DNA from 3 places in the Clostridium malenominatum genome. Region 3 is predicted to be linked to each of the others. Evidence: a T-box and tRNA genes for the amino acid it is inferred to sense, from the RefSeq annotation. Region 3 holds a T-box; the other regions hold tRNA genes.

Region 1 (2,207 bases), on a different contig from region 3:
GCGGGAAAAGCACTGTATCTAAGTTCTTTATTGATAAAGGAATTAGTGTTATAGATTGTGATAAAATTTCTAGGCATGTATTAGATAAATATCCTATTATAATAGAAGAAATAAGAGAAAAGTTTGGAAGCGAATTCGTAGATGAAGCAGGAAACTTAAAAAGAATGGAATTTGGCTCTTATATATTTAAAAGTGACAAAAGGCGAAAAGAGTACGAAAAAATAATAATTCCATATATAAAGAAAGAAATTAATAGCTTAATGGAAGAGCTACAAAGCAATGGAGAAGAAATTTGCATTGTAGATGCACCTACCCTGTTTGAACAGAATGAGCACTTACACATGGATTTAAATGTAGTGGTATGGGTGGATAGAGAAACTCAGATGAAAAGGGTAAAGGGAAGAGATAAGCTAGAGGATGAAGAGATAGCAAATAGAATTAATGCTCAAATATCTTTAGATGAAAAAAGAGAAAAGGCTAACTTTGTTATAGATAATACTAAGAGCATTGAGGAAACAAAAGCACAAGTAGATTTATTAATTACATTCATCAATGATTTGCGGGGAGTTGGGAAAGCAGTTGAAAAAGCTAATTAAAAGAATAATATTTATAGTAATAGTTGCACTAATGATAACTCAAATTCCTTACGTGTTGAAAAAAATATATCCTTTAAAACATTGGGAAGTAATAAATGAAAATGCAAGAGAATATAATATAGACCCCTACCTGATTTTATCCGTTATTAAAGCAGAAAGTAATTTCCAAACTCATGCTATATCTCATAAAAGCGCTTATGGGTTAATGCAAATAACTGGTAGCACAGGAGAATGGATAGCAGAACAAATGAAAATAGAGAATTTCACTATAGATCAGCTTTATGAACCTGAAAGGAATATATCCATGGGGTGCTGGTACATAGATAATCTCAGAAAAGAATTTGGAGATAATATGGATGTAGTACTGTCTGCATATAATGCGGGAAGAGGAAATGTTCAAAAATGGCTAAAGGATGAGGAGCATTCGAAGGATGGAAAAAATCTTTATTATATTCCTTTTAAAGAAACGGATAAATACATTAAAAAAATAAAAGTTAATTATAAGGTGTACAAATTTTTATATTCTAAAGAATATTGACATTAAGAACATTAGTAGTATAATATTAATGTGACGCGGATGTGGCGGAATGGCAGACGCACTATCTTGAGGGGGTAGCGGGAGACCGTACGGGTTCAAATCCCGTCATCCGCACCAAAATTTAAAATTTAAAGAGAGGTAAAAACCCTCTAGTGTTGCATTAAAGAAATGCTTTCACATTGACACTAAATAATTGGTAATAATTTAATAATGAAAAAGAAAACCTCCTTGTGATTAAATGGAAGTGACAAGCAACCATTCACAAGGAGGTTTTATAATGTTCTATAATAAAAATAATAAATTAGTTTTTCATAAATTAATAGCGGAAATTGGAGGTAATTTTCTAGCTAAAACCATAAAAAAGTATAAAGGAGATTATAGAAGTCAGCATTTTGATACTAGGTCTCATATAAATTCAATGCTATATCTAAACATACGGGGATGTAAAAGTTTAAGGGAAGCTAAAAGTGAAATTTCATCAAATAGAAAGCTTAGGAGCCTTATTAATGTACCAAGTATATCTCAATTTTCAAGAAAAAATGCTACAAGAGACTATAGAATTTTTGAGGATATATTCTATTATCTAGTCAATAAAGCCAAACGAAGGTTTGGAGCCGTTAGGCTGCTAAAAGACATTCCTCCAGTAAAAATTATTGATTCAACTGTTATTTTAGTCGCTTTAAAACTTGCACCCTATTTCAAAATAGATAGCGGGCGAGCTGCTATAAAAATAAGCACGTTATTTAACGGAGAATTTCCTGAGAAAATCAATATAGTTAAAGGCGCAGTAAATGATAGAAAATGTATTGATGGCCTCTTCGAGGACAAGGGTAGTATATATGTTTTTGATAGAGGATATTATAATTATAAATGGTATGATGAGCTTAGTAATGAAGGTATAAAATTTGTTACTAGAGGTGTAAAGAATGGTATAGTTATGGAAGAGCGCATGATATTTTCTGAACCATATAAAGATATATATGATACTGAAGTGATTTTAGGAACAAGTTACTCTAAAAATATGACTTCTAAAAGTTATAGAGAAATAATGACCTTTGACGAAAACGGCGAAG
Region 2 (2,207 bases), on a different contig from region 3:
AGTTACTATAAAGGTGATTAAAAAAGTCAACCAAAAATAAGTATTCCATAAATGCATTATATCAAGGGTTTTTGCTACTATAATCATAAATGTTGCTGAAACCGTTGAAAATCCTGTGGCTATAATACAAGCTTCTTTCGTTGTATACTTTCCTTCTTTATAAACTCTATTAGTTATTAATAGTGCTAAGGAATAGCTACCCACAAAGGACGCCACTGCATCTATGGCTGACCTTCCTGGAGTTTTCCATAAAGGCTTCATTATAGGTCTTGCAAATACTCCTACAAATTCCATTAATCCATAGCTAACTAAAAAGGCTAGGAATACTGATCCTATAGGAACAATTGTAGATACCGGAACAACTACCTTTCCATATACGAAAGGAATCATATCCGCTTCAAATAATGGCTTTGGACCTATTTTAAATACTGCCATATAAACCACTACAACTCCTATGATTTTTAAAAATGAAAATACCTTGTTTACGGTATTCTTCTTCCATGTTCCACTGACAAATGGATATATTCCCCCTATAGTTACTATTAATGGTCCATATACATTATTGAAATAAGGTATTTTTCTAATATTATTTACAATATGGTCAATAGGTATAGTTTTACTTGTGCCTATAGTAATAGGTATAAAAAACATAAAAATTCCAATGGCGCTGTAAAGAATGAGTTTTAAAGCATTACTGGTTGTACTATTTTTAAGTTTAAGATTAAGATTTGATTCTCCCATTTTAACTCCCCCTTATTTTGTATAGTATATTTATATTATACAAAATTTTCCGTCAATTTTGAAGTAGTGTGATTAAAATTTTGTATACTTGCTTATTATATCTATAAATAAATTTAACTTGACTTATTTAAGTTAAATATGGTATTATTTTTTTATCACGAGCCGAAGTGGTGGAATCGGCAGACGCGCCGGACTCAAAATCCGGTGGGGTTAAACCCGTGCGGGTTCAAGTCCCGCCTTCGGCACCACTGTTATCCACACTTTTATGTGTGGATTTTTTATGTCTAAATGTCACTACGTTAAAAAATACATATAATTACTTAATGACATATGAAATCAAAAAAGAGTCTTATTTAGACTCTTTTCTTATACTCTTATATTTTGATTGTGTTCTTTCTTCAGGATTTATATAATCATAATCACCATTTTCAGTTTTTCTCAAACCTAATGAGGCCATTTGTTTCTTAGTGGTTTTACGTTTATTAACCATAAAAACCCCTCCTTCTCTAGTACTAGAATCACCAGTTAGAGAAAATTTATGCTACTTTGCTCTAAACATTACCTTCCTTTACTATCTACCAATATATTTCTATAAAAAGCTCTAAAACAAGCAATAGTTGTAAGCGCCGCCAATATATCCGCTATAGGTTCTGCCATTAAAACCCCACCTAATTTATTTGAAAAAAACCTTGGAAGTATAAAAATAAGTGGGATTAATAATACTACTTTTCTAAGCAATGCTAGCATAAGAGATATTTTCGCTTGTCCCAAGGCTAAAAATGTCTGTTGACAAGCTATTTGTGCTCCAAACAAAAAAATTCCTGCAAAAAATATTCTTATACTCCATGATGTAATTTCTACAAGTTGAGGTTTATTATTAAATATAGCTACGAAGGTTCCTGGAAATAACATAAGTAATGCCCACATAATTACTGTGTAAGTAAGACAACTTTTTAATAACAGTTTAAAAGTTTCTTTTACCCTATTTAACTGTTTAGAACCAAAATTATAGCTTATAATAGGCTGAGCCCCTTGAGTTAATCCCATAAGTGGAAGTAATACTATCTGCATAATGCTACTCATTATTGTCATGGCTCCTACTGCTAAATCTCCCCCATATACTTGCAACTTATTATTTAGTGATATTAATACTAAACTCTCAGTAGACTGCATTATAAAGGGCGATATCCCTAAAGCCATGGTAGATAATACAACTTTGTAATCTGGAATAAAATATTTTTTTCTGATTTTTATTATACTTTTCTTTCCAAATAAAAATACGACAACCCATAGAGCTGATACTATTTGAGCTATGATAGTAGCCAATGCTGCTCCCTTAACACCCATATTAAGCCCAAATATAAATATAGGATCTAATATAGTATTTATAACAGCACCTACTAATACTGTAATCATACCTGTTTTAGCAAAGCCTTGAGTATTAATAAAAGGGTTCATCCCTAAAG
Region 3 (2,207 bases):
ATTCGAATGGATATACAATTAGGCCATTTTTCAGAGGCCGAAGGAAAACTTTCAAGAATTTCTTTAAGAAATGCAGAGTGGAATTACTTAATGGGTGTAATAAACCTTAAAAAGGGTTGGTATGATTCTGCAATTAATTATCTAAGGACAGCAACGGCTATGGACCCTTCCAATATGGAGTATAGAGATACTCTAAGTAGAATAAATAATATGAACAATACTTATAGACAGCCCTATCAAAATAGTAGATACGGCAGAGACTCTGATTTTTGTGATATTTGTACAACTCTTTATTGTTTAGACTGTTTTTGTGAATGTTGTGGTGGAGATTTAATAAGTTGCTGTTAAAGCATCTGAATCAATATGGAGGTATTATTAATGAAAACTTCTTATTTGACTAAAGGTGGAATTCTCTCAGCCCTGGGGGTAATTTTTATATATCTTAGTACCATTGCTCCTACTAATAAATTGTTTTTACTAGTAATATCTTCTGCTCTAATACCCTTAGGAGTAATAGGGACTAATATCAAAGTCGCATTAGGCATATATACAAGTACTAGTTTGCTCGGCCTATTTATAATAGGTTTTAAAGGTTCCGTTTTCTTGTATATAATATTTTTTGGAATTTACGGAATAATAAAATTGTATATAGAAAAAATAGGAACTTTACATTTAGAACTGATAGCTAAATTTGTTTTTTTCAACCTATGCCTTTATATAGCTTATTTAGCTATTTACTTAGTTCTTCCAAACTTTGACTTGAATAAGCTTCCTTTACCATTGCCAATAATACTAATATTATTAGAAGTATCCTTCTTCCTATACGACTATGCCTTGACCTTATTTATCCACAAGGCAGCTAAGTTTTTCAGGAAAAACAGTTGACAGTAAATTATATTTTGATATAATGATAATGTCGCTATTGGCAAAAAAGTTGATGCCCATTAGCCAAATGGTAAGGCACCTGCCTCTGGAGCAGGCATTTTGTTGGTTCGAGTCCAGCATGGGCAGCCAGAACTCTTGAGGAATCAAGAGTTTTTATTTTAATAGTATAGTTTAATATTTAAAAACTGTGAACAGGAGTAGTAATTTTCAATTCCCTTTAAGAGAACTATTGGTTGGTGAAAAATAGTAGTGATAGAAAATGAACTCGCCTGGGAGTTTATTTGCTCTATAGGCAAGTACGGTAATTCCGTTAAAGTTTTAAGTGAAAGTCTAAATTAGACTTTAATTAGAGTGGTACCGCGAAGCATACTTTCGTCTCTTTGGAGATGGAGGTTTTTTTGTTTTTTAGGATATTATATTAAAAACAGGAGGGATAAATATGAGTAATTACGGAACTCACATTGATGAAAAATGGCAACAAAAATGGGAAGACACCAATCTTTATAAATTTGATAAAGATAAAGAAGGAGAAAAGCTATATGTATTAGAAATGTTCTCCTACCCATCAGGTAGCAATCTTCACGCAGGACATTGGTTTAACTATGGTCCTGTAGATTCTTGGGCTAGATTTAAGAGGATGAAAGGCTTTAATGTATTTCAGCCAATGGGCTTTGATGCTTTTGGACTTCCAGCAGAAAACTTTGCAATAAAAACAGGAATACATCCAAAGGACTCTACCATGAAAAACATAGCTACTATGGAAAAACAGCTAAAAGCTATGGGAGCCATGTTTAACTGGGAAAACGAAGTAATAACCTGTAATGAGGATTACTATAAATGGACTCAATGGTTATTCTTAAAGCTTTATGAAAAAGGATTAGCTTATAGAAAAAATGCACCTGTCAACTGGTGCCCAAGTTGTAATACAGTACTTGCTAATGAACAGGTTCTTGATGGCGAATGTGAGAGATGCTCCAGCGAAGTTACTAAGAAAGATTTAACTCAATGGTTCTTTAAAATTACAGATTACTCAGAAGAATTACTTCAAAAGCTTGAAGAATTAGATTGGCCAGAAAAAACTAAGGCTATGCAAAAACATTGGATAGGAAAGTCTATTGGGGCTGAAGCTACCTTTAAAATGTCCGATTCAGAGCTTTCTTTCAATGTATTCACCACTAGAGCAGATACTTTATTTGGAGTTACTTATGTGGTGTTAGCTCCTGAAAATCCGTTGGTAGATGAAATTACAACAGAATACTATAGAGCTGACGTAGAAGCTTATAAAGAAGAGACGAAAAAGCAATCAGATATTGAAAGGCAAT

The links. A T-box is a leader RNA that pairs with one kind of tRNA and senses whether it is charged. The one in region 3 lies ahead of leuS (leucine--tRNA ligase), so its partner is inferred to be a tRNA-Leu.
Region 1: it has a tRNA-Leu gene. The T-box ahead of leuS (leucine--tRNA ligase) is inferred to sense a tRNA for this amino acid. The anticodon was not compared.
Region 2: it has a tRNA-Leu gene. The T-box ahead of leuS (leucine--tRNA ligase) is inferred to sense a tRNA for this amino acid. The anticodon was not compared.

The regions. Positions count from the first base shown of each region.
Region 1 covers NZ_BAAACF010000012.1:170,065-172,271, reverse strand. Annotated here, with positions in the region: gene coaE (dephospho-CoA kinase) at 1-596, shown strand, start outside; gene ABDZ69_RS16560 (lytic transglycosylase domain-containing protein) at 553-1,134, shown strand; tRNA gene ABDZ69_RS16555 (tRNA-Leu) at 1,170-1,251, shown strand; gene ABDZ69_RS16550 (IS4 family transposase) at 1,412-2,207, shown strand, end outside.
Region 2 covers NZ_BAAACF010000012.1:177,641-179,847, forward strand. Annotated here, with positions in the region: gene ABDZ69_RS16585 (YjiH family protein) at 1-741, opposite strand, end outside; tRNA gene ABDZ69_RS16590 (tRNA-Leu) at 903-989, shown strand; gene ABDZ69_RS16595 (hypothetical protein) at 1,091-1,231, opposite strand; gene ABDZ69_RS16600 (MATE family efflux transporter) at 1,300-2,207, opposite strand, start outside.
Region 3 covers NZ_BAAACF010000003.1:324,706-326,912, forward strand. Annotated here, with positions in the region: gene ABDZ69_RS13405 (J domain-containing protein) at 1-348, shown strand, start outside; gene ABDZ69_RS13410 (hypothetical protein) at 379-885, shown strand; tRNA gene ABDZ69_RS13415 (tRNA-Gln) at 939-1,014, shown strand; T-box leader at 1,064-1,268, shown strand; gene leuS (leucine--tRNA ligase) at 1,325-2,207, shown strand, end outside.